DNA from 3 places in the Peribacillus sp. NPDC097675 genome. Region 2 is predicted to be linked to each of the others. Evidence: riboswitches for the same ligand, from Rfam matches in the RefSeq annotation. Region 2 holds a riboswitch; each other region holds the start of a gene.
The links. Region 2 has a riboswitch for cobalamin ahead of ACQKL5_RS17240 (ABC transporter substrate-binding protein). Riboswitches for the same ligand answer to the same signal wherever they lie in the genome.

Region 1: it holds a riboswitch for cobalamin, as region 2 does, so the genes downstream of both, ACQKL5_RS17075 (hypothetical protein) here and ACQKL5_RS17240 (ABC transporter substrate-binding protein) in region 2, are expected to answer to the same signal.
Region 3: it holds a riboswitch for cobalamin, as region 2 does, so the genes downstream of both, ACQKL5_RS19615 (hypothetical protein) here and ACQKL5_RS17240 (ABC transporter substrate-binding protein) in region 2, are expected to answer to the same signal.

What each region holds. Positions count from the first base shown of each region.
Region 1 covers NZ_JBNNSK010000011.1:186,931-200,151, forward strand. The annotation lists gene ACQKL5_RS17045 (GNAT family N-acetyltransferase) at 1-341, opposite strand, end outside; gene ACQKL5_RS17050 (ABC transporter ATP-binding protein) at 697-1,836, opposite strand; gene ACQKL5_RS17055 (PucR family transcriptional regulator) at 1,938-2,834, opposite strand; gene ACQKL5_RS17060 (MetQ/NlpA family ABC transporter substrate-binding protein) at 2,975-3,799, opposite strand; gene ACQKL5_RS17065 (MBL fold metallo-hydrolase) at 4,360-5,178, shown strand; cobalamin riboswitch at 5,257-5,452, shown strand; gene ACQKL5_RS17070 (hypothetical protein) at 5,516-5,668, opposite strand; gene ACQKL5_RS17075 (hypothetical protein) at 5,673-5,897, shown strand; gene ACQKL5_RS17080 (hypothetical protein) at 5,926-6,117, opposite strand; gene ACQKL5_RS17085 (YheE family protein) at 6,184-6,387, opposite strand; gene ACQKL5_RS17090 (YheC/YheD family protein) at 6,448-7,644, opposite strand; gene ACQKL5_RS17095 (YheC/YheD family protein) at 7,641-9,011, opposite strand; gene ACQKL5_RS17100 (YheC/YheD family protein) at 9,012-10,082, opposite strand; gene ACQKL5_RS17105 (YheC/YheD family protein) at 10,112-11,461, opposite strand; gene ACQKL5_RS17110 (DUF445 domain-containing protein) at 11,548-12,738, shown strand; gene ACQKL5_RS17115 (YlbF family regulator) at 12,814-13,167, shown strand.
Region 2 covers NZ_JBNNSK010000012.1:14,038-27,258, forward strand. The annotation lists gene ACQKL5_RS17205 (histidine phosphatase family protein) at 1-437, opposite strand, end outside; gene cobS (adenosylcobinamide-GDP ribazoletransferase) at 395-1,186, opposite strand; gene ACQKL5_RS17215 (bifunctional adenosylcobinamide kinase/adenosylcobinamide-phosphate guanylyltransferase) at 1,183-1,758, opposite strand; gene cobD (threonine-phosphate decarboxylase CobD) at 1,731-2,804, opposite strand; gene cbiB (adenosylcobinamide-phosphate synthase CbiB) at 2,779-3,744, opposite strand; gene ACQKL5_RS17230 (heme ABC transporter ATP-binding protein) at 3,741-5,213, opposite strand; gene ACQKL5_RS17235 (FecCD family ABC transporter permease) at 5,219-6,229, opposite strand; gene ACQKL5_RS17240 (ABC transporter substrate-binding protein) at 6,237-7,199, opposite strand; cobalamin riboswitch at 7,388-7,564, opposite strand; gene ACQKL5_RS17245 (ABC transporter ATP-binding protein) at 7,712-8,557, opposite strand; gene ACQKL5_RS17250 (FecCD family ABC transporter permease) at 8,554-9,552, opposite strand; gene ACQKL5_RS17255 (ABC transporter substrate-binding protein) at 9,567-10,697, opposite strand; gene ACQKL5_RS17260 (hypothetical protein) at 10,710-11,306, opposite strand; gene ACQKL5_RS17265 (hypothetical protein) at 11,303-11,923, opposite strand; tRNA gene ACQKL5_RS17270 (tRNA-Arg) at 12,579-12,652, shown strand; gene ACQKL5_RS17275 (Abi family protein) at 12,859-13,221, shown strand, end outside.
Region 3 covers NZ_JBNNSK010000017.1:7,747-13,811, reverse strand. The annotation lists gene ACQKL5_RS19620 (ABC transporter substrate-binding protein) at 188-1,132, opposite strand; gene ACQKL5_RS19615 (hypothetical protein) at 1,129-1,686, opposite strand; cobalamin riboswitch at 1,845-2,064, opposite strand; gene ACQKL5_RS19610 (AAA family ATPase) at 2,253-3,209, shown strand; gene ACQKL5_RS19605 (DUF58 domain-containing protein) at 3,218-4,393, shown strand; gene ACQKL5_RS19600 (DUF4129 domain-containing transglutaminase family protein) at 4,383-6,065, shown strand, end outside.

The sequences.
Region 1 (13,221 bases), on a different contig from region 2:
GGTTTCTCTTCAAATATTTTTGCCGCGGCCTGCACAGCCAACCCACTACCTTTATACTTGTTGAGTATAAAAAAGTCATTTATACCATAATCATAGCTTTTTGTTAAAAATGGGCGTTCTAATAGTAATGTAAAACCGATAATTTCATCATCCAACTTTATAAAGTAAGGCGATAATCCATCTACGTCCCAAAATTCATTCAATTCATCATAATGAAAAAGACCATCTTCTCCAATATCTAAGTTCATAGTGAAATTTGAAAGATCGTGAAGATATAATGAGTAAAAGTTACGCAAAATAGATTTTTCTATTTTCAGAACTTCTTTAAGTTTAACGCTCATCGAATAATCCCCCTTAAAACTTTTTCGAATATGGATTTTAATCTTTGTTTTTAAAATAAGAATATATCAATACAATTTCTTCAAGAACTAACAAGCCTCCATTAGTCACTTAAATATCAGGTAATGGGTTACTGCCCAGAAGTCAGCTTTCATTCTGCTTCCTAGATATAATCCTGTTCATTAAGGTTCTTCTCTTTATTGGTACAACAAAAAAAGACCTGGTACGGCCTTTTCCTTTGTAACAGAGAATTGTAACGAATATGTATGTGGAAGCGCGCAATTTGAGAAATAAGTTGAGGGAAGCCTTGAACGATAAGGCTTCCTCCAATTAGTATGCAAATCAAAACGCAGTTACTTAAGCCATCTTCGTTTGTTGATTGCCTTCCAGTTCCTCTTCATCGAAAATACGCTGCTCGGACTCTTTATCGAAGAAATGGGCTTTATTCATATCGAGGGCCAGATCAATAGTATCACCAGCCTGTATGATATGTTTGGCATCCACACGGGCAACGAAGTCCTGTCCAGCAAATGTCGAATAGAGCATGATTTCCGCACCCATGAGTTCGGCTACATCGACTTGTGCCGTGAATGTAGTGGTGGGTGAAGATGAAATGAATGCTTCTTCGTTGTGGAAATCTTCAGGCCTGATGCCCAGAATGATGTCTTTACCGATATAGCCTTGATTCCGGAGCGTATTCATTTTTAATTGCGGCACTTCAAGTGTTTGCTCACCAATTTTGATGAAGCCATCCTGCAGTGTACCGGCAAAGAAATTCATGGCGGGTGAGCCGATAAATCCGCCCACGAAAACATTCACAGGTTTTTCATATACATCTTTGGGTGCACCGACCTGTTGAATGATGCCATCCTTCATGACAACAAGACGTGTGGCCATGGTCATCGCTTCTGTTTGGTCATGGGTGACATAAATGGTCGTCGTGTTGATTCGTTTATGCAGCTTAGCGATTTCAGCACGCATTTGTACCCGAAGTTTTGCGTCAAGGTTGGATAGAGGTTCATCCATCAAGAAGACTTTGGCATCCCGGACTATGGCTCGGCCAAGTGCAACACGCTGGCGCTGTCCACCAGAAAGGGCTTTTGGCTTCCGTTGTAAGAAGTCTTCAAGTCCAAGGATTTTCGCTGCTTCATGGACGCGTTGCTTGATTTCCTTTTTCGGCGTTTTCCGGAGTTTCAGCCCAAAGGCCATATTGTCATAGACGGTCATATGCGGGTATAAAGCGTAGTTCTGGAAAACCATCGCAATGTCCCGGTCTTTCGGTGGCACGTCATTGACCCGCTTACCATCTATATAGAGATCTCCTTGGGATATGTCCTCAAGGCCGGCAATCATCCTCAAAGTGGTCGATTTACCACAGCCAGAGGGTCCGACGAACACGATGAATTCTTTATCGGCCACACTAAGGTTGAAATCTTTTACAGCGGTTACCTTATTGTCATAAATCTTGAAGATATGATCCAATACTAGCTCTGCCATGAAATACTCCTCCTCTTAAACTCCTAAACTCGTAGTGATAATTTATAGTCTACTCTATTGAAAAAGAAAAAAATATGGGCACACTGCACAAATAGGGATAATTATCCTTTTTCTGAAATCATGATAAGCAGCAAGTAAGCCGCCAATGCATGCCGGAAATTTCGAACATCCAATCCAGTTTTATCGGCGAATTTATCAATCCGGTATTGCAGGCTGTTGCGGTGGATATATAGCTGTTTTGCTGCAGATGAAGCATTGGAATTAGATTCGATATACGTTTTAACGGTCTTGATCAGTTCCGGATCCTGCCGTGTCTTGCCAAGCAATTCATTGATGTACCAGGTTTTATCGGACTCGGTACAATCATTCATTAGAGCGAAGGGGATGATATCGGACAAATCCGACACCTTCAAGTCGGACAGATACATCAGAGCAAGTTTAAAACATTTCCTCTCCTGATTCAGGTGTTGATGAAGGTCGACATCCACAGGGTGAAAACGGCCGGCATAGATTCTGATCTTTACGTAAAAGTCACTCTCGAGCGTGGAAGAAATGGCGAGAAGTTCTTGGGTCGGTAAAAATTCATCTATGTCAGATTCAATTAAAATGCCCGCTGTTTCATTTTCCCAAATTAGAATCGAATCGGATGGAAGGAACGAGAGTATCGCTTCCTCGAAATGATCATGTGAAAAATCGGCGTGGGCCAGGTTGAAGTAGGTGAATCGAACATTCGCCCAGTTAGTTAAAGGCTGGGAGGCAATGGATCCAAATAAAAAATCATTCCAGGTGGTGTAAGTAGTCGAGGTGTTGGGTCTCTGGAGTGCTGGAGAATCAAAGAGTAACCTAAGCAAACGGATTTCATCGGCCGAAATTTCTGAGCGGGGAATCCCGAGTGTATCTCCGAATGAATCTTCAAACCAGAAATATTCCGTGATGTCTTGTGCATCTTTTTTATTGAAAAGGGAGTTCGGGAATCTATGTTTAAGCTTATTAAGCAATATGTTCACCTTCTTTCCATTCCATTATATCCAAAAAGGATAAAGGCGAAAAGAAAACGAGGGCGATGTTCAGTGATCTCATTTCAAAGTGGATTAGTAAAGGCCTGCACCACAACGGGGCAGGCCACATCCTATCTGTCTTATCTCATCCACTCAGGATTTACGAAATCTGGAAATTTTATTTCGACCACTTTCTTAAACTCGGTATCTTCTACCACTAATTGGATGTCTTTTGCAAATTGAGCGTCTATATTCTTTGAATTTACAGCAATTACATTTTGGTATGTATCTGACATGTCTTCTAAAACAAGAGCATTTTGAAGGTCCATTTTTGCCCCAATTGCAAAGTTACCAGGAATTGCCGATAGGTCGACGCTGTCCATCGCACGAGGTAAGTATGGCAAATCCATAGGTTGGAATATGATGTTTTTTGGATTTTTTGTTATATCCATTTCCGAAATGGTTAATGGGTCAGCCTCTGGATTCACTTCAATCAGCTCCTCATCTAACAAGAGATGAAGAGCACGGGCGAGGTTTGGCGGGTCAGCGGGAATGGCAAAGGTCGCCCCATCTGTAATGCTTGCTAAGGATTTGAATTCTTTCGAATAAATGCCCATGGGTGCTGTTGGAACGGTAATGATGTCAGAAAGTTCTAAAGCATGTTCTTGAGCGAAGTTGTCCATATCCACTTTGTGTTGAAAGAGATTGGCATCAATCGAGCCATCGGCAAGTGCTTTATTCGGTTGGATATAGTTACTGTATTCAACGATGTCCACTTTGTAGCCAAGGTCTTCGAGTCCCGGTTGAATGACTTCAATAGCCATGTCCGCATAGGGACCAGTCGTTGCCCCAATTTTCACTTCTTTTTTGCTTTCCGTTTTTTTAATTACAGGTTCGTCATTTCCGCAGGCTGACAGTCCGAGGGTTAATGCACATACGGCTAATATACGAGTGTTTTTTTTCATTAGAAATTCCTCCTGAATGTGTAGTAAGTCCATGTTGAATTGAAGGGATCCTATGGTTTATTGACTTAATGGGAAGTCCTGATCTTAATCTATTGATTGGATAATTTGTCTGATGATTGTCCTTACATATAAAAAACTGCCTCCGTCATTCAGTAAAAGGCAGCAAACTTAATACTCATCTTAATCCTTAAAACACTCTCTAGAGAAAAAAACAGCCCTGCCTGGTGGCAGTTCCCTGATCTCTTTAGTCACTAGTATATGGTATATTTATATTTTTTTAATATAATATATATTATTGGTAAAATACAGTAATGTCAATCACTTATGCCATATTAGAATAATTATGGAAATAACTTATATCAATAAAAATGGCAGTTCGTCTAGTTTGTCTTGTATGAAGGAATGCTTCTAGATTGTTATAAACGCTGTAGAGTTGTGCTTTTCTGAAATTTTACCGAAGTTGATGGTATTTACTTGTAAAAAGTATAAAGGGATAATACATTTATTGTAAGTTAATTAGAAGGAAAAGGATATTGGGCTATTGAAAGGGGTGGAAAGTCATGCTGAAAATGAAAACGATAAACGATGTGGTCTGTGTACAAGGAATACCGGAGGGAAGCAAATCGGGGATGAGCGTGAACATGTTTTTAACAGATGGCCTGCTAGTGGATACGGGTGCCCAAATTCTGTTGCAGGAACTGCTTCCATTCTTTGAATCCGCTGATTATGATTTAGTTGCGCTGACACATTACCATGAGGACCACACCGGAGGGGCGGCGTGGATACAGGAACATAGGAACGTTCCAATTTATATTCATCCGATGTCCCTTGATGTATGTGCCAAGGATGCTGAGTATCCTGATTATCGGAGAGTTTTTTGGGGGAACAGAGATGCCTTCCAGGCAGAACCTTTAGGTAGCGTAATCCATTCACGCACTCAAACATGGGAGCCAATCTTTACGCCAGGACATGCAAGGGACCATATGGTCTATCTGAACCATAGCAATGGGGTGTTGTTTTCGGGAGACCTGTATGTTACATCGAAGACGAAGCTCATATTGAGGGAAGAATCTGTCCCTATGATCATCGATTCCATCAGAAGGTTGCTTCAGTATGATTTTCATGAGGTCTTTTGTTGCCATGCGGGGTATGTACCGAATGGAAAGGAAATGTTCAAAAAGAAGCTCGATTATTTAGAAAATCTGAGTGGGGAAATATTACGTTTGTATGATCAAGGCTTAGAAATCCATGAAATTCAGCAAATCATATTGCCGAACCAATATCCACTTATCGAAATATCCGGACACGAATGGGACTCGGAGCATATTATCACGTCAATATTAAAGGAAAATGGATTGCTCTTTAGAGGGATTAACTAGAAAGGGTCTCAAGAACAATGACAATACATGAGCCTCATTGTATTCGAAGTGATAATTTGATACAGTTAAATGGAAAATAGTATACGCCTAGAAACGGGTGCAGATAGAATCATGTCTATCTGCTTAAAAGGGAAGACGGTTAAAATCCGGCGCTGTCCCGCAACTGTAAATGAGAGCGATTCGAGTAAGGCCACTGTCTTTAACGATGAAAGATGGGAAGGTTCGAAAAGCGATGATCATGAGCCAGGAGACCTGCCTGTTTTTAGCACAACATCAAGGACCTACGAGGATAGGGGGTGTTAAGTGCGAAAAATTAGCAAGAACATGCTTTCATTTTTTATAAAATGGAATGGGCATGGTCATCTTTGTTATGTTTCGTTTGCACTTTAACAACTTCTATTGGAGAAGTTGTTTTTTGTTTTGTATAAGTCCATATTCGGACAATTTCAGGAAGGTCCTGTTTAGCAGGATAGTTATCTATGGGGGGCATTTCATTGTTTGGAACAGTTGAGCATTTCACGGACCATCTAAAAGCGCAGATCATGCGTAATCTATCGGCAGAAAAAACGGTTTCTTTATTTGATTGCCATGCAAGACTGATTGAAGAAATTAAGGTGCAAGCAGAAAGCACAAACGATAAGAAAGCTTATGAAGCAAATCTTGAAAAAGCATATAACCAAGTTAATCTAGAATTGTTCGGACACCAAGAAAGCAAGTAAGAGCCACCCAGAAGGGAAGCTCCATATATTACTGTTTATTTATATTCGGTTTGGTCTCATCATAAAAGTCATGAGCTTGTTCGATGTTCAAGGTATCCGCAACTTCATATACATTTCCGCCCGCAAGTCCTTCATTGATATAACGATCGACATCGAGGAAAGCGGAGTCCTTGCCGTCATACTCGGTATCCTTCAAAAAGGTGATCTTTTCTTTATCCAAATGAAATCCCTCCTCGGCTTTTTTATAGTGTTGCCAAAGAGGGTTTTTTTATTCTGCATAGAAAAGTCATTCGTAGACGTGGTATACCATTAAATCATGGATCATGCTCGTAAGCTTTTCTTCATCTGGCTTTGCAGGCGGATTGGCAATCCACTCGATGGACCCGTCTTTATGATAGAGGGCTTGAACGGCTAGCTTATTGAAGTAAAAGGAAAGTTTCCATCCGGGTAAATTCTTGTGAAGTGGCTTCCATTGAAAGTGTGTAATCATATGTATAACCTCCATATAGCTGTTTCTCATTTCATTATAATGGAAAATGGCTAATGGAGGTTATTTTCTTATCTGATTAGGAAAAGTTAGTTCTATGAAAAGGTTTTTTAAATGCAAAAGGCGATTCTCTTCAATTTCTTCTTCGTCAAATTGCATCGGCTTCGAATTCACTTCATAAATGAAGAGAGTTCCGGAAGTATCTTCGCCGATATCGATGGAAAATTCCCCGAGAAAGCCGAACTTCCTGGAAAGGATGATTCCACATCTTTGAGCTATATCTGATAACTTCCGATTCAACTTTCTCGTTTGCAGGTGCTGATAAGGGAAAAGCTTCCCGCCCCTTGGTGTATGGGTCGTGATTTCCTGAGTCTGTGACATCCTCACACCCTTGCCGGTCACTTTATAGAATCCATTTTCATAGTGGACAAGAATCCGGTAATCATATCGGTGTCCATTCAGTTTTTTTGGAATAACAGCTCGTTGGGCAAGGTACCCCTTTTTCAGAAGGGATGCCTTATTTGTATGCCAAAAAGACGAGAAATCAGGGTATGATTCTATATGTTTCAGGCTAGAAAATTGAAGCGTACCATCCGTCTTCTCGAGAAGTGTGTAAATTCCCTTGCCTTGGCTTCCTTTGCATGGTTTTAAGTAAATATGTTTGTGGAAATGGAAAAAATCCGAAAGTTGCGCTGGTTTTGTTAAATCAATGGTTGACGGAAGATGGCGGGCTAAAGATCCATCTTCCGTCAATGCTTCGTACATCAAATATTTATCCAGGAAACAGGGATTGAATAAATGGATATGTTGTTCTTTAAAAAAGGAGATGAGTTGTTGAAAGCGTGATGACGCTTCAAATCCCCTTTTAGGAATGCGATTATAAACGATATCTGGCAGCGGAACCGTCACTGCATTCCACGAGCGGGTTTCCGAAGAAAAAATGAAGCCATTCATGGGTTGGGATAGCAGGGACTCGCTCGTGAACACATATGCCAATATCCCATGATCCAATAAATAGAGTGATAAGTTTTGAAAAAGCGTCAAATTCCCCCCAATACCTAATTCCTTTTTATGATCATGGGAAGTCAATATTCCGACGACGAGCACCCGGTTGCCCGGGAACAATCTAATCGGAACGAGCGTCTGATCTTGATGATCTTCCTTAAAAGGAATTTCCCCATTTGCCGCTCCGGCATAAAGCTGGACATTTTCTTGGTTATGGTTCCATTGTTCAGAGGGTACATCGTAAAAGATATTCATTTCTGTACACCGATAGATTGTGTAATTGTTTGTTCAGTGAGATAAATCGCATAATCGAGACTCAGCTTCCTCGTTAAAAGTTCAAATTCCTTTAGCTTCGGGTGGGAGAAGATAGAACGGCCAGGCTTTGAATTGGCTTCAAACATCCATACTTGCCCTTTTTTATCCAAACCGAGGTCAAACCCGATTTCCCCGATGATGCCATCTAGATGTCCTTCGATACTTTCACTTAATATCAAGGCAGCATCTGATAACTTTTCCTCGACTTTTTTTGCTTCCTCGTCATCTCCATAAAGTTCGGCGACCGTTTTGATGACTCCGCCGCTTTTAATATGGGTCGTCACGCTACCGGCCCCGGAAATTTTTGCGGCGATGGCCGTAACTTGCCAAACGCCATTGCTATCCTTGTTCGTGTGGACCCTGAAATCCACTGGACGGTTAGAAGATTTAATTAACGGGATGCCTTGCTGGACAATCAGGTTTTCAAGTGGCCGATTATGAAAGACATGTTTAAGGATGGCTTCGAGTGTAGAGAATTTTTGTAGTTTATTTTCCTGTGCCTCGTTTTTATATCGGCAATAATAGACGTCTTCATGTTTATCGTAAAGAATTTGATGAATGCCTAAGCCAAGGCTGCCATGAATGGGTTTAATATAGACTTGACGATAATGCGAGAGTAGCGTCTCGACGACAGATAATGATTGAAAGGGATAAGTTTCAGGCAGGAAAGGCAAGGCCCGATCATCCGCATTCAACCGTTCATACACATCCCATTTATTGAAGAAGCCGGGATTGTACCATGGAATCTTATATTCCTTTTGGAACTTTTGTTTCACTGCCTTAGGACCGTCCCGGTTTTCCGTCAACCGGTTCGGTAGCCGGTCATATACGACATTGGGGAAAGGGAATTCATTGATCTGCCAATTCTCTTTTTCGTATACATATCCTTTAATCGTTTCTTGGTCCCAATTGATGACATTTTCACCGAAAATAAAGGGGATACAGCCGGTGGTCTGACTTAGAGAAAGCAGTTTGGAAAAAAAGCTCGAGCGTTCGCCGAGTGGCTTGTTGGAAATACCGGTGAAGCCCGATGAAAAGATGCCGATGAGCGGTCCGATGTGGAGGCTCTTGCCGTATATAAATAGATGAAGGGGGGTATCGAGCTCATTGAACATCAATGAATCTGCAAGCTTACTTGACAGCACGATCGATTGGTTGGTCGCTGGGTTCGGCTTTACGGTGGCAGGGCATGAATGCTGACCAAAATAGATTAATTCGATATCCTCCAACTTCCCAAGTTCAGAGGGATAATAAAGGACCTGACCTGGAATGTTGGATATCTCTGCAGGATAAGTCTTTCTCACCATTTATTCACCTGCTTTCAAAAGATGTTCGGCTAGATATTTGCTATATCTGAATGGAGCTTGATAGATTTCTTTCATGGACTTTGGTTGAAGAGTTTGCACAATCTTCCTACCGGGCTTGGAGTTGATATCCAAAATCCAAATTTGCCCTTTCTTATCGATTCCAAGGTCCACTCCAAGTTCAAATAGCCTGTGAAAAGCTGCTTCGGTTTCCACCGGGAGAGTCCGAAGGATATGCTGGATCGTTTGTTCGACGATAATAGGAATTGCCTCAGGGCTTTTTTTGGCGAAAGACTCAAGCGTGAGGGCTTCCCCGCCAGTGGTCAGGTTGGAAGTAATATGGTCTGGTTTTCCAAGACGAACTCCGCGTCCCCGTTCCAACCACTGGTTCTTTTCATTTTTTTGAAGCAGGATCCGTAAATCAAAAGGTTCATTTTTCTGGGTACTCAATTCTAAATAAGGCTGGCACAAGTAACTATAGCGGGTTAATAGATGTTGCAACCATTTATTCAGTTGTGATGTAGATTCGAATTGGCGGTCATATTTCATCCCTTTTTTGGTCATGGAAACAGTGGTGCCTTCCTTTGTTTTTGTCAGAAGGTAAATGCCAAGACCGCCTGATCCAAACTCGGGCTTAATGATGATCTTTTCCAAGCGTTCCAAGTGGTCGATGATTTCATCGGATGTCGTCACCCGTACCGTTTCTGGGAAAAAAGCCTGAAGCAGGGGATGGGTTTTCAATGTTTGATAAACGTCCCATTTACCAGGAAGGCCCAACCCAATGAAGTTCGAGTTTTCTTTTAACCAATTAATTTTCTCGCGTATGTCATTGTGTTCACGTGATAAACCGTGGAAACAGCGGTCATATATAAAATCAGGAAGATCGAATGAGGCCGAACGCCAGATTTCTTTCTCTCCATCAAAACGTTCTCCCTTGATTTTCTTCAATTCAACGTCAACGTTCTCTGGCACGAACTTACAAACATTCATATCGAGTGATTTAGCCGATTTGGCCAGTTCAGTAAAATATTGATGTTCTTGTGTATCTTTCGTGGACATTAGCCCTATCAGCACGTTCCAGCAACTCCTTTTATCGATGGTCTTCACTCACTAAGCGCAAGCATGAATTCTATAATGGACTTTACAGATGGACGAAATGTTTCATAGTTTCCTTGGAATTTTTTCGAAGGCTTCGAATTCACCTCAATAATCCAAGGATGTTTATCCATATCAAGCGCCAGGTCGATTCCCAGTTCCCCAAATAATTCCGGATGGTTGTCATCCAGTGCAAATGCTGTCTTTTTAGCTAATCGAATTAGGCTCTGATATAAACGCCCGGCCTCTTGGTGATCGAATATTTCCTTTAAAAAGTCCGATCCGTTCTTCATGACCCCTCCCTGGGCGAGGTTGGAAACAATATTCCCGGGATCCCCAATCCGTGCAACCATGGAGGTGACTTTCCATTGATGCTCCTTGTTTTTATGAAGCAGGATGCGGAAATCTACTATTTTCTGATCGATTTCGAACAAGGATATTCCCTTTTGAAGAATGTAGGCTTGATTTCTACAGAACTTTTTCATGTCTACGAATAATTTTTCTTTGGTTTCTATAGTATGGATAGCGTGAGTTGTTCCTGCATGTTCAATTATCCACCGTCCCGATGACTCGGTCAGTTTGCAGATATTCTTCCCTTGGCTGCCTGTAGAGGGCTTTAAGTAGCTTACTGGATGCTGGTCTAAAAATGTCATGAATGATTCCTGCTCATTAAAAAGTTCGGTATCCGGTAAATGTGGGAGCAGGCTATATTCCGAAAGCAGGAGTTCATGCACGTCATGTTTTGAAAGGAAACGACCGTTGAACATGGGGATGGCCAGGGATTTCAACTCTGTCAGGAAATTTTCGAATGCGGGTTTCCCTTCCAATTTTCTAGAGTGAATCCGATTGTAAAATACATCGGGAATGGGAAGCGGATGGGGCTCCCAGCCATTTCTCCTTGGCCAATATCCTGTAAGGGTCCCTTCTGACAAAGGTTGTGGTTTTGCCAAAAAGAACGGGAAACCTTTCTGATGACAATAGGTTGCCATCTCCTGATAGAAATTCTCCATTTCACCAAATGTACCAGTCTGCTGAGGGATCTGGTTGATGAGGACAGCAAGGAAAGGTCCAATCTGTATCGTTCTCTCCCCCGTATCAAAGGAAACCGAAACCGGGTCTGAAAAAGAAGGCAGAGATAAAAAATGATTCATATCATGCGAAATCTTTATGGTTGAATCACGTGAGGAGAATGGTTGGACAAGTACTGGTACAGAACGTCGTCCGGCAATAAGTGTAAGTGGTTCTCCATATTGAAGGCCCCATTCCTGAAATAGTACTTCTTCGACAAACAACAGTGCTTTCTTTCTTGTAGCAGCGGAGTTTACCTTAATAAAAACTTGTTGAAATTTCAAGGTCATAATAATTCCCCGTTTGCACTAAGTTTGATATCCTTTTATAATTAAATGATGGGCAAAAGTGGATATCACATTCTATGTTTTTTTAATTGGAACGTGTCATTTCGCCCTTATTTCAAGCAATAAAAGGAGAAATCATCATGGATGAGTTTTGGGTAAAGATACTGTTTATGGTCGTTGTGGGTGCAGTGATTGGAGGGTTTACCAATTTATTGGCAATCCGGATGTTGTTCAGACCCTACAAGCCCATTTTTATTTTTGGAAAGCAGGTGCCTTTGACACCTGGTCTAATTCCAAAGCGGCAAGATGAGCTAGCAAAGCAATTAGGAAAATTGGTTGTCGACCATTTAATCACGCCAGAGAGCATCCAAAGTAAGGTCATCAATGATGCCTCTATAAAGAATATGAAGATTTTCGTTCAGTCAGAAGTAAAGAAGGCTTTGTCCACTGAAAAAAGTACGGCGCAACTATTGGACCAATTGGGGATGAAGAATTCGTCCTTAACGATGGAACAGCGGTTACAGACGTTTGTCCTTGGCAAATACGAAACGTGGCTGCTTGAAAATCGTAAAAAGAGCTTACAGGAGATCATCCCTTTGAACATTCAGCAAAAAGCTTTGAAATCGATACCTGATATTTCGCAATATATCGTGACAAAGGGGAAAGAGTATTTTAACAGTACAGAAGGCAAGGGACGACTTGAAGAAATGCTTGATGATTTTTTCAAGGAACGAGGAAAAATGATCAACCTGATTCAGATGTTTATCGGAAATGAAAAGTTGATTGATAAGATTCAGCCAGAAATCATTAAATTCTTTGACCAGTCGCGGACCGTCGACTTATTGTCGGTCATCATGGAGAAAGAGTTAAGGAACCTAGAAAAATGGGACATTGATAAAGTAGAATCATTAATTGGAAAAGAAACGATAGGTACGTTGATTAAAGAAAAAACAGGCGAATGGATTCCTGTTGCTTCTATCATGGAAAAGCCGGTACGTGAATTGACGGCGAATTTTGCCGATACCATTGTGAACAAAGGCGTTCCGATCTTTGTTGAAAAAGCCGCTGATTATTTAATCGTCCATTTCCAGCCCCTTTTTCAAAAGCTGCACTTGGATGATATTGTGGAAGAGCAGGTGTCTTCATTCTCTGTGTCACGATTGGAAGAAATGGTTGTTTCCATCACTAAGAAGGAATTATCGATGATCACATACCTGGGTGCCTTGCTTGGTGGAATCATTGGTTTATTCCAAGGTTTTGTGACCGTTTTATTAGGATGACGTGTAATTAGCAAAGGGATTTGTTATAGTGGAAAAGGTGTAGGAATACAATGATTACCGGGAGGGGAAAAATTTATGAGTAACGTTTATGATGCAGCATATGAAATGGAAAAGGCAATTCGGTCTAGCAGTGAATATGCGGACTTGCAACGTCTATATGATTTAGTCAATTCAGATCCAGCTACGAAAGGAATGTTCGAAAACTTCCGTAACCTGCAAATGACATTGCAACAAAAACAAATGACCGGGCAGGAAATCGCTCCGGAAGAAGTGGAGCAAGCCCAAAAAACTGTGCAGCTTGTTCAACAAAACCCAACCATTTCTCAATTGATGGAAGCGGAACAACGGATGAGCATGGTCATTGCTGACCTTAACAAAATCATCATGAAACCGTTAGAAGATTTATACGGTCCAGCTGAACAACAATAATAACAGTTATAACTCCTTTGCCTATGGCGAGGAGTTTTTTTTGATTAGAAAGAT
Region 2 (13,221 bases):
GTCATCAACGCATAAGAATGCCCATCCTCCGAAGCGGTCAACTGAATCCAACCATCTTGAACCCGTCTTGAAAATTCCGGATAGCTTTCCCCTTTGGGCACCTCTGCCACCATGGGATTCTCCAACCATTTTTGATACTCGGCATTCGTCTTCAACTCATCATATGTGCGGCCTTCCCAACTGCCGAAATTCATTTCACGGAAAGAAGGGTTTTTCACAATAAAAATATTCGGGAACAACTGCCTTAGCGTCTCTGTGCACCGACCTAGGTCACTTGTATGAATTCTTTCATACGTTGGGTAGAGGTGCTTCAACTCTTGGATATCCTTTTTTCCTTTCATGCTTAAGGGTGAATCCGTCCATCCTAAATAGGCCTTTCGCTCATTGGCTTCGGTCAGCCCATGGCGAAGTAATGTAATAGCCACAGAATCAACCATAACCAGATCTCAACTCCTTCAACCGATGCACCCAGCACATCGCCCGTTATTCCACCGAACCAACGAAGGATTTTCCGCCTTACATAAAAGAGAAAGAGTAATGCTGCAAACCCCATAATAGCGAATAAAGCGATAAGTTTGAAATCGATGAAATAAGCGACTACAAAGCTTAAAAGCAGGTATAGCCAATAGATATGCAAGCTATTCTTCCTAACTGCACTTTGGAAGAATGCACCTAGCCCCTCTTTTTTAGCCAGCTGCATCCGGCTAAGTAAATAGCCCATCACGCATTTACTTAAAAAGGGGATCATGATGATCAAACAATAAGTCCATTGATTGATTTGTTCAATGATTTCATAGATTAATATAAATCGGGCAGCCAACAGGACGATGACGGAAATGACACCGAATGCTCCTGTCCTGGAATCCTTCATGATCTCCAGACGTCGCTCTTTATCTTGGTACGAAAAGAAGGCATCACTTGCGTCAATCCAGCCATCCAGGTGCAAACCGCCAGTTAAGGCAATCGTTAATACCCATAGCATGAACGCAATGGCAAGGGAGGAAAATGGTGTCCATTCCACAAGCCCATATAGCACTCCCCCTAAAATCAAACCTAGAAATATTCCGACTAAAGGAAACGTTTGAATTGCCCGGTGAATATATTTCTTATCCATCGGGAGTTGTTTTTTTATGGGGAATACCGTAAAAAATTGTAGGTTAATTAAAAAACCGATCCAGGTATTCATTCCGAGATACCCTCTTTCTTTCTTATAGGAATGCTTGATTCCACAAGATAAGCCTCGTCAGCCTTGTCTACGATCGATTGATGAAGCTGACCGAGCATTTTTCCGTATATATGCAGGAATTCATTTTGAAAAATAGGCTCCTGTACCACTTCATTGCTGACGATGATCAAGCATTGAGCTTTACTCCTGATTTCATCGATTCCATTAATTATTTTCGCGAATATTTCATATAAGAAGTCCTCATCAAGAGGAACACCCGGAAGGAATAATTCGTTATCCAACAACGTTGTGAGGCAATCGAGCAGCACGATTGACTTTGAATTCAGAGCCTGCCCGATCCGTGTTATATCTGTCGGATATTCCGATGTCGTCCAAGCAAGTGGACTACTCTCCCGATCCTTTCGATGCCGGTCAATACGCTTCTCCATTTCGGCATCGGTACTACGGCTACATGCAAGGTAATGCAAGGTCCCTCCCGATTGAATCGCAAGGTCCACCGCCTTTTTTTCCGCAAAGCTGCTTTTGCCGCTGCGAACGCCTCCCGTTATAAAATAGAGCCACGATTTCTCCACTGTTTTACCCCCTCCATCAGTGCCTCATTATCCTGTTGGCTCTTCACGGCAAACCGGAGCCACCTACCATCCAAACCTGGAAAATTAACGGTGTGGCGTGGCACAATCCCCTTTTTCAATAAAAAAGGGAAAAGGGACATGGATTCGTCTTGGACCAAGTAAAAATTCACCGTGCTATCGGACACCACCATATCCAATTCTTTATAAATGCGAAATAAACTCTTTTTTTGCTCTTGAATGTATACTCTTGTTCTATTTACATATTCGTCCTCAACCAGACAGAGCTTTCCGACTTCCATGGCTATATGATTGACGCTCCACTGTGGCTTAAAGGCCTTAGCCCTAGTAATGATGCCTGGGTCAGCCAGCAGGTAACCCAGTCTCAAGCCGGGTATGGAAAAAATTTTCGTCATCGATCGTAAAATCAGCAAATGAGGGAATTTCTTAATAAGGGGTGCATAGGAAAAGGCTGTATCCGTAAAATCATAAAAGGCCTCATCCACCACAACTAAACATTCAGCTTTTTGACATGCTTGGATTAATTCCAAAACTGCCTCCTTTTTGTAGGAAATCCCCGTGGGATTATTGGGCGTACATAAAAAGATTGCTGCATATTCAGGCAAAAGAGGACCTAATCGCTCTAAATCAAGTTCCCAACTAGGGGCTTCAAGTTGAAAAAAGTCTACCTTGCAGCCCGCTGCCAAACAGGATTCTGCATATTCGGCAAAAGCTGGCTGAATGATCAAAACACGTTCATTCGCCAATTCATTCGCCACAAGCGTTATGATTTCGGCTCCTCCATTCCCCACTAGCACGCATGCTTCAGGAAGTGCTTCCTTTTTGGCAATCAAATGCGTCAGTTCCAAAGCATGTGGATCGGGGTATTCCAAAATCCCTTCAAAAAACCCTGGCCATCTCTCTTTTATACTAGAAGGCGGACCCAAAGGGTTGATGTTGGCACTGAAGTCGAGAAACGATTGTGGCATATCGATACCCAATGCTTCGTATAGATAGTGCGGATTAGATCCATGAGTTGGTAATTGCATATATAAGTCCTCCTAACCAAAGCATCAGCAAGAATAAAAAGGAAGCCCGATGCATGATGGTAATCGTTTTTTGTATATGAATCGCTTCTAGCGGAACAATTGAAACGCCCATCCTGGCACGGTTGGACACCACACCTTTGTATACATTTCTCCCTCCCAATTGGACTCCCAAGAGAGCCGCAACCCCTACTTCGCACCATCCGCTGTTCGGACTAGGATGTTTTTTTGCATCCTGGAATAAGATTGTCCAACGTCTTCTCCAGCCATGATGCCCTGATATCGAACCGAGCAACATTAAGAACCCGGTCAATCGGCTCGGAATCCAGTTCACGATATCATCAAGCTTGGCGGAGGCCCAACCAAAATCACCATATTTATCATTTTTGTACCCGACAATGGAATCGCATGTATTGATTGCCCTATACATCATGGCGAGCGGTGCACCGCCGATGGCAGCCCAAAACAGGGGAGCCGTGATACCATCACTCGTGTTCTCAGCCACCGTTTCAACGGTACCCCGGACGATTTCCGCCTCATCTAGATCAGCCGTGTCACGACCGACAATATAAGAAAGCTTCACCCGTGCTTGGGCCATATCTTGCGTATGTAGTGGTTCATAAACATCCATTCCGGCCTGTTTTAAACTTTTCTGGGCAATTGTCGTAGATATCACGAGCGCTTCCCAGACGATCCCGGCAAAAGGATGAACCCTATAAGCCAGATAGACTGTCATGGATGTCACTACCAACACGATCAGTAAGACGATCAGTAGCATGAACAGTCCTTTTCGCTTTTTACTTCTTCCGCTATTGAAAGCTCCATCAAGCTTATTAATCAGCGATCCTATCCATTTAACCGGATGCGGCCAATTAGGAGGATCCCCTATTAACAAATCAAGGAAAAATGCCAATGTAATTGCATAAAGATGGTAGTAAATCATAGGTCCTCAATCCGTTTCCGACTATTCTCAATTGCCTCTACCGTACAATCATACACACCACGGCTAATCAATTTGCCAAGCGGTGTGATGGTCCCTGCATATTGAAGGGCTGTTCCTCTTTGTGTAGCCGCAATCAAGATACTGTCCGTTGATGTTCCTGTCGCCCATGTTTTTGTCACCTGGTCAAGAACGTGTAAATCGTGAAGCGCTTTTACTTTTGCTTCAGTTGCCGTCACAATGCTGTGAATGAACGCTTCTTCCGCCAGGTGGCCATTCACAAAGACCCAGGTATTGATCGTACCAGGAGACGATGTCCATGAATGCTTATCTGCTAAAGAAGCGTCGATGGCATTCCCCACACCAGCCGTCACCATGACGAATATTGAAAAATCTCCATCCCGTAAAAGTCGGTATGCCACTGTATCAAGAAAAACGGCTGTCATCATTCCGACGGTTTCCTGCGGTTCGAAGCCGTATGTCTTTAAATAATCAGCCATTTCGGCAAGATGGTCTTCGCAGTTATAATCGTAATGGACATGACGATTCACGAAATGTTGATGCCATCCCGTTCCAGAACCAGTTACACCCGATGACATGGTCCTAAGTGGTATGGGCGAACTCAAATGAAGGAACTCTGAATTCTGCTTCAGGTGAGTTTCATTGATTTCCAAGGGAGCGAACTCCCCAGCATGCTTCTCAGGTACAATGAACATTTGCGGCTTTGGCAAGGCTGGGTGTGGATGCTTTTCAATTTTCGTCCGGTAAATCTGCTGAATCCTTTCCTGTTGAAGTACTTCATTCGGAACATCTATCACCTGAACATGACCTTTTTCAAGCAACATCAACCGATCGCAATATAGGCCTGCCAAGTTTAAATCATGAAAAATTGAAATGACGGTTAATTGTTGCTCCTTAGCCATTTTCCTCATTAAATCGAGAAGCTCTTTTTGATAGGAAAGGTCCAGATGATTCGTCGGTTCATCCAGAAAAAGGATTTCTGGTTCCTGCGCAAGGGCCTGAGCCAATAAAACCCGCTGCCTTTCTCCGCCTGATAGCCGTTCAAATTGCATTTCCTGAAAATCCGTCACTCCTGTTTGCCTCATCACGCGTTGAACAATTTTTTCGTCTTCGTCAGTCCAACTATGAAACCAACCTCTTTGATGGGCATATCGCCCAAGAGAAACGGTCTCTTTTACCGTATAGGAAAAAGCTAATGAGGAATGCTGCGGCAGGACAGCTATGACCTGTGCCAAATGTTTGGCCGAATATTCCTGTAGGTCTTTCCCCTTGATTCCGATGGTACCCGCCTTATACTCCAGGATACCGCTAAGCATGCCTAATAACGTCGTTTTTCCGCTTCCGTTCGGTCCCAAAATGCCGAAAAGCTCTCCCTTTTGCACATTAAACGAGACAGAGTCCAATACAGCTTTATTGTCATATCCCCCTGTTAACCCTTTCACTTCAAGCATGCTTTTTACCCTTCTCTCCGTCTCTTTAATAAAATAAACGCGAATGCCGGCGCACCAATCAATGAGGTAATTACACCTATCGGCAATTCTGTAGGTGCAATAATCGTTCGCGCCACCAGGTCAGCCAATATCAGAAAGCCGCTTCCCACAATCAGTGATAAAGGCAGAAGGTGCTTATGGTCAGGTCCCCAAATCCTGCGGACCAAATGAGGGATGACCAACCCTACAAAGCCAATCGTCCCTGAAACGGCGACGGCCGCACCAGTCAGTATCGAACCCGCTACCAGAATCAGCATTTTTCTCCGTTGAACATTCACGCCTAAGTGCCTCGCGCGCTCTTCCCCGAACGTCATGGCATTCAGTTCGTGGGTGTTCATCATCAAAATCAGTGAACCGACGATGAAAAATGGCAGAATAATCGCAATATAATTCCAGCCGCGCATAGAGACGCTCCCCATCAGCCAGCTAATGATTTGCCTTAATTCCTCTCCCGTCAATGCAATCATCAATGAAATGAAGGCACTTAGAAACGAGCTGAAAATGATACCTGTTAAAATAATCGTTTCCACCTTCATGGATCGATCCATTTTTCTGGCGAAGATCAGTACGCAAAAAATCGTCATCAAAGAAAATAGAACGCTTAATGTAGGCAATGTATATAGGCCAAAAAACGGCAATGAGATATTTAAAAACAATGTTAACACGGCACCAAGCGAGGCGCCTGAAGAGATTCCCAATGTGTAAGGATCAGCCAAAGGATTCCGAAGCAGCCCTTGAAATGCTGCCCCTGCAATTGCAAGAGAGGCACCAACCAAACCTGCTAGCAACACCCTCGGCAAACGGATGTTCATCACGATATTCGTCAAGGTCTCATCCGGTTCTCCGGCAATGGGTAAATGAAGAACTTCCTTGCCTATGATTTGTAAGAGCACCGGTACCGGAACTGATACCGAGCCTATAGAGATACCAATCACCATCGAGATAATCAAGAATGATAGAGTAAATAAATAGGCCATTGCCCGTTTAGTTGTCAAAAACGTTCGGATAGACTGCTTTGGCAAGTTCCTCTACTCCCTCTATAAGCCTTGGACCGGATCGAGTAACAAGGTCCGAATGGACATCGAAGACTGCTCCATTCTTAACTGCCTTGATGTTATCCCATCCATTTCGTCCCGTGACTTCTTTGACTGGGTTACCTGTGTAATAACCATAGGTTGTAATGATGACATCTGGATTGGCCGCAATCAATGACTCTTCATCAAGTTTGACCCATCCGTCCAATCCACCCGATACATTATCCGCTGAAATGATGCCCAACATTTCGTCCATGAAAGTATTTTTTCCCGTCGTATAAATTTCTGGTGACGGCGAAACTTCCACTAACACGCTTTTTCTTTCCTCATCCTTAATGGTCTTAGCTTTTTCTTGGATCGTTTCAACCTTTTTCTCCATCGTCGTAACGATTTCCTTTGCTTTATCAAGTTCCCCTGTTGCCTCCCCAATCATCATTAAAGACGCATACACATCTTTAAAACTTTGAGCATCGTTGACGGTAAGTACTGGAATTCCAGCATCCTTAAGCTGCTGGATGCCTTCTCTTGAATTATGAACACTCTCGTGGGCAAGAACAATATCCGGCTTTAAGGATACAATCATCTCAGTGTCTATTTCCATTCCACCAATTTTTTGGATGTCTTTTGTTTCTTCCGGGTAATTATCATTCTCGGAAACTCCGATAACTTTCTTTCCTAAACCTAGAGCGAAGACCGCCTCGGTATTACTCGGTATTAATGAGATGATTCTTTCCGGCTTTTGCTCGATGGTGACCTTTTCATCAACTGCATCTCGTATTGTAAGCGGGAAGCTTTGATTTTCACCTTGTGTCGACTGCTTTTCTTCTATTCCTTCCTTGGATATATCGCTACAGCCAATCAGCATACTGATTGTCAACCCTAGCACAAAAACGAGACTACACATCTTCCTCATTACAAAACCCCCATCTTTCTTGCGTTTATTTATTTTCTTTTAAAATAGCTCATTCTTAACCTTCTACAATGGGTTGTATGTACTGTCCCAGGCATACAAAAAAACATCCCCCATTAAAACGGAAGATGCTTGTATGGCACAAATACGGACGCATAGCTCTGCCACACACCTCCCTATCCGCGTAGGTAACCGGTGTACGAATTTTGGCAGGTCTCCTGGCTCATGGTCATTGTTAACGGCGCCTTCCCATACATTCATACAGTGGCATTCGTCCGTTTACTCCCATTTACAGTGGCGCGACCGCGTTGGTATTTCACCAACTTCCCTTTCAAGTCTTTTCAGACACCAAATCGTTCATATGTATATAATTTCACTGCCTTTCATTATACACTATTTCGGAAAACGTATTATATGATATTTCTGATTACTCTCAAACTACCTTTCATTAGATTCCAATCATTTTCGAAAACAAAAAGAAGGCAACCAATCGGTTTGGCTACCTTCTTTCTCGATTAAAAGTTATTAAAACGGCATGTACTTTGATCACGTAAAAGACCTAGATCTTTCGGCACCATTGTTTCAATCAAAAAGTCGTCTTCTTCCTCGTAAATGATTTTCTTCATCTCAATTCCGAAGTACTCTTTCATCCGGGCTTCCGTCATCACTTCACGGACCTCTCCATATACCACTCGTTTTTCCTTGGCAGTCATCAAAACATGGTCTGCCAAGTAGAATGCGTGGTTCGGATAATGGGTGTTTATAATACAAGAAATGTTCTTCTCTTGCGATAACCGCTTTAGGGTCTGTAAAATGACGATTTGCTTCTGAATATCAAGATGCGACTCCGGCTCATCGAGAATCAATACATCCGGATCAGACACCAGCGTCCGAGCAATCAAGGCCAGTTGCAATTCCCCACCACTGACAGAGTTACAGGACTTTTTGGCAAGATGGGCAATGCCAACCATTTCAAGAGCGGCGATGGCCGCCTCCCGATCTTTTGCAGAAGGCTGGGACAGCGTACTGATATAGGGTGCCCTCCCCATAATAACCAATTCCTCAAGAGTGAATCCGAAAACCATCTTATGCGCCTGTGGAACATACCCGATTCGTTTCCAGATTGTTTTGCGTGATAGCGCAGTAAGTGGTTTACCGTCAATCAACGTTTGACCTTTTTTCCATTCCAGGAGGCCGGTGATGCATTTTAACATCGTAGTCTTTCCTGCACCGTTCGGACCAAGGATCGCCATGATCTCTCCATCATTCAACGAAAAGTCAATGTCGGTCTGGTAAAGGAAAGGAGCTTTCTCTCTTTTTTTTGCATAGAAAAAATTTCCTCCCCGCACCTCGATTTTCATGACCACCCACCTCCTGTCTTTCTAAGTAGAATTGCAAAGAATGGTGCGCCGATAATGGCTGTCAATATCGATAGTGGGATTTCCGTAGCCGTTACAGAACGAGCCAGGTTATCTATCAGTAGTAAATAAGCGCCACCAATCGATAGGGATACCGGGAGGACAAGCTGGTTGTTGTTCCCGACAAGCATCCTTGCCACATGGGGGATAATCAAACCTACCCAGCCGATGATACCGGCTATCGCTACAGAAGAAGCGGTAATTAGCGTCGCACCAAGAATGACTGTCCACTTCAATCTAGTGACCGGGATACCTAGCGATTTTGCCTCATCCTCAGGCAAGGTCAGTAGATTGATTCTCCAGCGTAGTGAATACAAGATCAAGATGCCAACAAGGATAATTGGCCCGCCCACATATAGATCCTTGTATGTGGCCGTTCCAAGGCTTCCCATTAACCAGTATGTAATGGCTGGCAGCTTCTCCTCAGGGTCGGCGACGAATTTAATCAACGAAATCAACGCTTGGAAAAGGGCGGAGGTGACGACCCCAGCCAATACAAGCATGAAGACCGGTGAATCTTTTTTGCCGCTGATTATGAACGTGAAAACGATGGCCGCTAGACCACAGCCAAGTGCCAAAACTTGTGAGGCAAAGCCATGTCCCATCAATAAGATTCCAAGCGATGCACCGAACCCAGCACCCGCAGACACACCTAAGATATCTGGACTGACCAGCGGGTTACCAAACATCCCTTGGAAGGATGCGCCTGCAATGGATAAACCGGCACCGATTAATAGGGCCAGTAAAATTCGCGGCAGACGAATTTGAAGGACCACTGTTTCTTCCATCTGTGTCCATGTTGGTTCAATTGGAAACACGGTTGAAAACAATATTTTAATTTGAGTCCCTAAATCCATTCCATAACGACCTATGCTCAATGACAGGAGAACCATCGCAACGGGCAAGATCCAGAAGAGGATCGTTTTCCATTTTTTCATTTTCATTCCCTACTTTACTGTTTTGCGGCTTCAGAAGATGGGTGAAGAATGTTCTCTACTTGTTCTTCCGTTACATCATAATCGTAGAACTCCGAGTAATAATCTGTGATTTCATCTTTCATATCATAATCGAATAACTCGGGATGATTTTTCTGAGCCATCCATTTTAACATAAGAGGAGCATCGCCACTTGGTGGGAACCATCTATAAATACCCAGTGGGATTTTATATACATTTCCTTCTTGTACAGCCCTCACCTGACTCCAGTCCTGTCCGTTTACCTTATTCTTTGTTAGATCTTCAGGCTGTGTTGTCGTGAAATTCGTAATGTAAATGATATCAGGATTCCATTTGTAGATTTGTTCCATATTCACTTCTTTTGTTCCTGTAACCTCTTCTGCGGCAATATCGTAAGCTCCTGTGGCATTTAACCATTGGTTACTAAAGAAATTCTTACCTCCGACCATGATGCTTTTATCACTGTGCTGATAGAGGATCAATGCTCTAGGCTTGTCTTTTTTCTTAATGCCCTCTAATTTCTTATTCAATTCCGCTTGAACGGCTTTGCCTTTTTTCAAGAACTTGTCCGTTCTCTCAGTAGTTCCGGTGATTTCACCCGTCAGCTCCAACCAACTATTAAAGGTAGCCAATGGTTCCGCAGCCGCTGCCTCAATTGGATTGAGTGCCACTACAGAAACGCCAGCATCTTCTAATTTGTTAATGGTTTTTTGGTCCTGTGCTTTTTCAAAGTAAAGTTGCGGATTGACTTTCATCAGTTCTTCCACGTTCACTTCGCCATTTTTGATGAATGATGTATCTGCCTTTAAAATATCCGGTGACATGTCAGCAAGAATCGAGTTTTCTGCGGCATTATATGCATTAGGATGTAAACCGACAACTTCCTTCGTCGAATTTGTCGCTACATACCAAGTTGAGAAGTAGGGAAGGATGCCACCGACCGCAATACGTTCCACTTTACCTGGCACCGTTACATCACGACCAAGTTGATCTTGAATGACTTTTTCCTCTGCTGTCGTCTGTTTGTCTGAAGTATTGCCTTTCGTATTATCCTCAGAGTTTCCACAGCCTGTAATTAAAGCGACCATCGCAGTGGTTGCCGCTATCATCGTCCATCTCTTCTTCATAAAACTTCCTCCTTATCCTTCTCTAAGCCACTTTGCCATCCCATGTAGGAATGGTTTTGATTGGTCGATGAATCCAAGTCCAATGTGGAATATTGGATCAAGGGTGGTAATGATCAATTCTCCTTTATAAGACACATCATCGGTGTAGATGATCGAGCGACCGTCAGGCGTATTCACAAGTGATTTTGCCCCTTCCGGAACTTTGAACGTCCCATGGTAATGCCACTTCATATCTGATAGGGATACATGCTGATATAAAGGATGATCTGTATTTTCAGCTAGTAAAGGTAAATCTCCATGCTCCTTCACCCACCAACTGAAATTCACTTCTGATTCCTCCCAGTCCACTCCCGGAAGCCAGTTATCCAGCACTTCCCCGAAAACGACTAGACGTTTTCCTTCTTGAAGGAACTTCACGAAATAGGAGTGATACCGTTTTAAAAGCATTAGGGACATCCGATCATTAACAATTAGCGTGTCATATTGACTTAAATCATATGTATGGAGCTGACGAATTTGAAGCACATCATCATACATATACGCAAACTCGTCCATTTGAAAGAAACGATGATGGAAACTATAACCGTTATCTAAGATTGCCACTTTCATTGCTTTGTTTCCCCCTTGTTTGCTTCATACTCTTCGCGTATCCAAGTCAGAATTTGTTGACGTAGCACACGCGAACTATTTTCTTCGATTCCAAAACGGTACAAATCCGTTCCTGCACCCGCTACAATCGTGCCGCCAGTCGTTTTTCGGTCAATATAAATGATTGCTTTTCCTTCTTGGTCTTCTACGATTATTTCCGAATGATCTGGAGCCTCGAGATACCCTCTTGAGAAAAAGCCACGGACCCCTTTTTTATAATTCAAATCATAAGGGTCTATTCCTGCGAACATAGGATGTACAGGCTCAGTCAAGCGGATTTCACGGTCCTTCAAAGAAATCGGAGAACGCATCCAATTTCCGCAACCGGGTAACCAAGGAAGGAAATTTTCGGTTTGTGAAAGAATGACGCCGCCAGCATTCAAATAATTTTCGATGATTTCTTTATGCTCAAGCAAAAAGGCCTCTTCCACGAAATTAGTCACGATGACCCCAGCATATGCGGAGAAATCAGCAAATGGAATATCATACAATTGCAAAAAAACCAAGCCATTTTCTCGATCGATGTCTTTAAGTCTTGTAAATTGAATATCCGTACTTATATAGGCTATAGGTTTCATAATCAACCATCTTTCTTATATTGATATAATATTATTCCGATTGAAAATATTGTAAAATGCTGTTTTTACGGTATAAATATATATTTTTTATTACTTTGAAATAGAATCTATTTTTTTATCAGTATAAATGATAATGATTATCATCGTCAATAAAAACTTTTATCCAATAGGAAGTAATGGAATTTACATGCTGATTTTCGCAAAGAACCAATCATAACTAACATTCCAAATAAAAAGCATGATGGGCGACGGCCATTTGCCGATTCCATCATGCTTTAAAAAGCTATCCATCTTTCAACAAGTAAATGTCACGTCAAACATCACCAACTCGTGAAATCCAATAATTTAAATGCCTTACTTATCAACCAGAAGACTACGCGAAAGGGCATAAAGAGCAATTCAGGAATATAAAAGAGTAGGTCGCCTAGCAACTCCCCTATAATCGATTTTCTTTTTGCTCGATTATTTTTATACCGCTTCCTTCTATCCCGTAACGCGGACATTCACCATCACCCACCCTATTAATCGCCTACATCATTACCAAATTATAACATCATCTAAACAGTATCCATTAATATTTTCACAACAAGAGCCTATTACCTTGAAAAGTTTCCATTTAACAAATATAATAAGATAGTCGTCGTTAACTTTACATGTCCCAGTAGCTCAGCAGGATAGAGCGACAGCCTCCTAAGCTGTAGGTCGTAGGTTCGATTCCTATCTGGGACGCTAATGAGAAACAGCCAAAACCTTGTTACATATGGGTTTTGGCTGTTTTATTTTATTGGTACGGTTTTACTCTTCATGTGAAACATCTTTTTGCCGAAAATTTGCCGAAAAACAATAACGATTATAGTTGTTTTTTCATACTAACTCTAGATATAGAAAATTTTAGAAAAATAATATAAACTTTATTTACGAAAGGAGGGGGGAAAATGTCTCAATCTGATTTATTAGGAGAAATATCTGGGAAAGAAAAAAGAAAACTAACTTTCGATGAAATGATAGAACATTTAGAAGAAAAAAATATTCAGTTCAATTTAATAAATAAAGTAGAAGCTAGACAGATGTTAGAGTACTCGAATTATTTATATAAGATTACTGCATATAGAAAAAATTTCGAAAAAAGTAAACATGGTAAATATAATAATTTAGAGTTTGGAATCCTATATGATTTAGCAACCATTGATATGAGGCTAAGATACTTAGTGCTTCAAATGAGTTTAGATATAGAACACTCCATTAAAACTATAATATTGTCTGATATCACCAATAACCCAAATGAGGATGGTTATAGT
Region 3 (6,065 bases), on a different contig from region 2:
GTGATTAGGAGACCTAAAAGAAGGGCGATGGTAAAGACCCATATAAAGAATTTTTTATACATATTCATTACCTCGAATCGTCAAAATGGGATAATTCATTTTATCAAATGAAAGGGTATAAACAAAATGCATAAAAACTAGAACACCAAACCCGCATGTTTAATTTCATGCGGGTTTGGTGTTTCCTTTATTTGAATAATTGCGGATATACGGTCTTGGCGGTTAGTTCTACAGCTTCCCCGATGCGCGGTCCAGGACGTGACATGACGTCTTCGTTAAGCTGATATACTTGATTTTTCTTCACTGCGTCGACATCTCCCCAGCCTTTGCGGGATTTGATTTCATTCACTGCATTTTCCACATAGCCAACGGTTGTAATAATGGTATTTGGGTTGCGCTTGATGACTTCTTCATCAGCTATTTTCGCCCAGCCCTTTTGGTCGACAAAGATATTTTCGATACCGGCAGAAGCTAAGATCTCTTGTTGGAAGGTTTCCGCTCCTGCTGTATAAATTTCAGGAGAAGGGCTGATTTCAAAATATGTTTTCTCTTTAGAATCAACACTCGCCACTTTGTCTTCAACATCTTTGATTTGTGTTTGAATTGTCTGGACTAATTCATTCCCTTTTTTCTTTACGCCCATGACCTCGGCGATTTGATTGATGTCTCCATATACATCATCGAAATTCACTGCTGATTTTATGATAAAAATAGGGATTCCCGCATCTTCAAGCGGCTTCAATGCTGCTTCATCGCCTATTGTATAGGCCATGATGAGATCTGGTTTTAAAGCGATGATTTTTTCGGAATTAATCGTCATCGAATCGGAAACACGTTCAACTTCCTTAGCTTTTTCAGGATAATTATCATAATCCGTAGCTCCAATCACTTTATCGCCTACACCTAGGGCATATAAAATCTCTGTATTACTTGGTTGAAGGGAAACGACGGTTTCCGGGATTTTATCAAAGGTGATTTCTTTACCACTATCATCGGTAACGGTATAGGCTTTGAACTCTTCTGTTGTAGCTTTTTTTTCTGTGGACTTTTGCTCATCATTTGTGGCGCATCCTGTAAGGAAAAGGACCACCATCAGAAGGGCGATCCAACTGAACCTTAACGTTCTTTTCATGATTTATTCCTCCACTTTCTTTTCATCGGTTTGGTTGGATATGATTTGCTGATAAAAGGAATCTCTTTAACGCCCAACTGTTTATTGACATAGACAGCCATCACGAAAAGAACATTAGCCAGCAAATGAGCATAATCAAAAAGGATAGACGGTACCTCTTTTTCCGTACTGACTATATGCAGGGCCCGGACAGATTTTTTGGCTTCGCTGCGGCAGGTGTGCAAAATGCAGGAAACCGTTGAGCCTTGCGGAAGCACGAATGTTTCGATGCTTTCTTTTACTTCAGCTACATAAAAGTCATAAATGTCACTAAGACGGTTTAGATCGGATTCGGCTATGGCTAATTTTCCACGGACAGAACCATTTAAGTGATAAGCCATCGGCAACAGTTCCATTAAATCACTGTAAACTTCAGGAATCTCTTTCGTTAACGAAGCTGCCAGTCCCATCTGTGTCGTCAATGAATCGGTACGGATTTCATAATCGACGGTCGAGGCCGTTTCGCGCATGAATGGGTAACATACAAAACGAAGATCTTTCTTTGTCAAAATGATTCCTCCTTTTCTGGTAGTGTGAATGGCCTATGCATTGCAGTTCGTCGGCAAAAGAAAAAGCCGACCAAAGGTATTGGTCGGCAAACGGACATCTATGTATCTAGAATTAGAAAAAAGATGGAAGAGTGCCGTACAATCCTCTTAACTTCCGAAGAGCAAAATACGATAAAAAAAAGGCAGGTCTCCTGGCTCGTGCGTCTTTTTACTCTAAGAACCTTCCCATTTGATATGAATGAATGGTATCGTGCGTGCGGATTCATCCTCAAACAGTGGTATATTCCTTATTTCATTAGCACTTACAGTTGCGGAAACAGCTTCGGTTTTACACCGAATTCCCTATTAAGCTGACAAGTCAGCACCTATTTTCTGCATGGTTCATATTCACTTAGCACCATTTTAGCATACCTAATTGCATAAATAGTGAAAAAATTTCAAAGAATATAGCTTATAGGATAAATTATCTAGTAAACTCACTTTATAGGATTAAATTGGAGGTTATTGTAAAAAGGATGTCGAATATATAAGAGTTGAACTTGAATGATTTATGAAAGCATGGGAGGTAGAGGATGGTTTATAAACAGGTGAATCAAAAAATGGATATGATTCTAGAAAATATAGAAAAGGTCATTATTGGGAAAAGGGATATAGCTGAATTGAGTCTTGTGGCTCTCCTTTCCGGGGGACATGTCTTGTTGGAGGATGTGCCAGGTGTGGGTAAGACCGTCATGGTCCGGGCCCTTGCTAAGTCCATCGGTGCAGATTTCAAACGGATACAATTCACACCCGACTTGCTGCCGTCTGATGTAACGGGTGTGTCGATCTTCAACCCAAAGGAACAGGAATTTATTTTCAGGCCGGGACCAATCATGGGCCATATTATCTTGGCTGATGAAATCAACCGAACATCGCCGAAAACGCAATCCGCCCTGCTTGAGGGGATGGAAGAGGCAAGTGTGACGGTCGATGGGGTGACAAGGAAATTGGAACAGCCATTTTTCGTCATGGCTACTCAAAATCCAATAGATTACGAAGGTACATACCCTCTTCCAGAGGCGCAGTTGGATCGCTTTCTATTAAAAATGAAAATGGGTTATCCGGAAGTAGCAGAAGAGATTGAGGTACTGCACCGGGCTCAATATACCGCACCGATTGAAGAGTTGCAATCCGTCATTACTTTAGAAGAGTTGAAAGATTTGCAGGTAGAGGCGAAGTCCGTGATAGTGGATGAGACTATAAAGAAGTATATCGTCGAGCTCGCCAATCACTCTCGTAAACATGAAAGTGTGTATCTTGGGGTCAGCCCTCGTGGCTCAATTGCCCTTATGAAGGCATCCCAAGCCTATGCGCTTTTGAATGGAAGGGATTATGTCCTACCAGATGATGTGCAGCACTTGGTTCCATATGTCTTTGCCCATCGTCTAATTCTTAATCCTGAAGCGAATTATGCAGGGGTGAATGCTGACATGGTGATTCATGAAATTGTGGCTACGACAGAGGTGCCAGTGAAGAGGGCAGTGACCTAATGGGGAGCATGTTTACCTTATTAAAGAAAAATAGAAGGGTTAGCGGCATTGTTTTACTTTTGCTACTTTCTTTCAGTTTTGCGATGTTTCAAGGTGGATTCATCAGCTGGTTCATTTTCTATACTTTTTTGCCGTTTGCTGTGTACTCTATGATTCTGATGTTTTACCCGCTGCAAGCTTTTGATGTGGAGAGAAGAATAAGTAAACAGGAATTCCAGGCTGGGGATTCTGTGGAAATAACATTGGTATTTTCTCGTAAAAACCGACTACCTCTTTTGTATATGGTAGTAGAAGAGGAGTTACCGATGGAATTGACAAAAAGAACACTTTTGATTCCAGGATTTAAACAGTCTTTCAATTTGACATATACCTTGGATAACCTGCCACGGGGTGAACATTTCTTGCATGCGGTTCGCTTTAGCATAGGGGACTTTTTTGGACTCTATAGAAAGGAAGCGACAGTGCGTTCCCCTTTGAAAATTACCGTTTTTCCGACGTATCAGGAGTTACCTTACAAGAGCTTGGAAAATGTATTCACTCAAGGCCAAGTAGGGTCTACGAAAAAAAGGCAGCGGGAACATTCAGTAGTATCAGGAATTAGAGAGTATCAGCCAGGTGATCAATTGTCTTGGATAAATTGGAAGGCTACAGCCAGAACAAGTGAAATCATGACAAAGGAATTTGAGGAACAGAAAAGCCGTGATACATTCATCATGCTTGATGAGTACGCTTCTCCCTTTTTCGAGGAAGCTATCATACTTACGGCTTCCTTGGTACATACCTTGATAAAAAAGGGCATGGATGTTGGTTTGGTTAGTACCGGATCGAAGGAGGTCATACCGGCTAGAGGAGGAAGTAAACAGAGAAGGAAAATCTTTTACCAGCTCACAAAAGCCAAAGCAACGAGCCTAAATGTTTGGAATGGCAAGTTGCAGAAGGGAATCGTGCCTTCGAATGCTTCTCTAATATTTGTGATCACCGATTTAACGATGGAAAAGCTAGAAGGAGTGAGTGCGTTCGGAGGAAACCAAATGACGTTGTTATGCGTGAAAAGCCAGGATGATTTCACGATTGAAGAAAAAAATGCGAGATTGGCAGCTTTAGCGCGTGGAATAAAGCTTAGCTTCTTTGAGCAGGGACACCTTCTAAATGAACGAACTGAGGTGAAGGCAAATGAACGCTGATACTACCAAAATGGAAAGGTGGATGTCAGTTCTCTTATATGCATTTGGCCTTCTATTAATTACCGAATGGTTACGACCTGTAGAGAAGCTTACTGATACGGGAGATATCCTGATTTTTGTTGTGTTTGTGGTCCTTTCCTTACTTTTACACTATTTTCGCATTCATTGGATTGTGCGCTTTATCCTCGTGAGTGCCTTTATATTAATCGCCATCCAGTTCTTTTATTCGTCCGTCCCTTTCATGACATTCAAATGGCTTACTGGAGATTTACTGGACTTAACGGCTAACTTTTCGAATGTTTATGCGGGGAAGTGGGAGATGCTTTCTAACCCCTTTCGAACGCTTTTATTTTTCGTGCTTCTTTGGCTTGTGACGTATTTGGTACATTACTGGGTGACAGTAAGGCGAAACATTTTTTTGCTTTATATGCTAACGGTTATTTTTATATCAGTTCTTGATACATTCACTCCCTATGATGGGGATGCGGCGATTGTCAGGATCATCATTATCGGTTTTTCGATGCTTGGTGTGTTGGCGATGTTACGCTTGTCCATACAAGAGCGGTTTGTTTTTTCAGGAGGCCCATTCAAGAAGTGGATCTTCATGTTATCCGGGATGATCTTATTAAGCGCCCTAGTCGGATTTTCTGCACCGAAGTTTTCTCCTAAGTGGCCGGACCCTGTACCGTTTATCGTTTCTTATTCCGATAAAGTGACAGGAAATGATGATGATAGTGATTCCCTAGATAAGCGGGTGGGATACGATGAAGATGATTCTTCTCTTGGAGGGTCAATCGAACCGGATAACACGGTCGTTTTTTACAATACGGCAACGACCGGACATTATTGGAAGGTGGAAAACAAAGATATCTACACCGGAAAAGGCTGGGTGGGTGTAGATGCTATGGAAGAGTATATCATGCTCTCTAATGGGCAGGATTTGACTGGCATAGAAGAACTTGAGGTTCCTGAAGTGTTGCAAACAAAAGAAATGAATACAACTGTAAATATGCTAGAAAGCTATTCTCACATTCTTCATCCACAATCAGGTTACTTGAAAAGGATAGAGGCCGAGAACGTGGATTGGTTTAAGTATTATAAAAATACGGATAAGTACCTCACAGAAAAACAAAACAGCAAGAGCCCTATTACTAAAGAATATGACCTGGTCTATGAAATGCCCAGGTACGATCTGGCTGAATTAAGAAAAGTTACTGAACAGGATGAAACGATGGATGCCCTCATGGAAAACAATACGCAGCTTCCAGAGGGATTGCCAGCTCGTATCTATGACTTGGCCAACGAACTTACGGTGAATGAGAACAATTGGTACGATAAAGCAAAGGCGATTGAAAACCATTTTGACGGCCCTGAGTTTAGGTATTCTAAAGAAGATATTCCATACCCAGGTGATAATCAGGATTATGTGGACCAATTCTTGTTTGAGACCCAAATTGGGTATTGCGATAATTATTCAACGGCGATGGTCATTTTATTAAGAGCTGCCAATATACCGGCAAGGTGGGTAAAGGGATATACTGAAGGGGAAAGATCAATCTATAAGGGTGAGTCTGCGTATAAAGTTACAAATAATAATGCTCATTCATGGGTGGAGGTTTATTTTTCGGAATTGGGATGGGTACCGTTTGAACCGACAAAAGGATTTAATGGG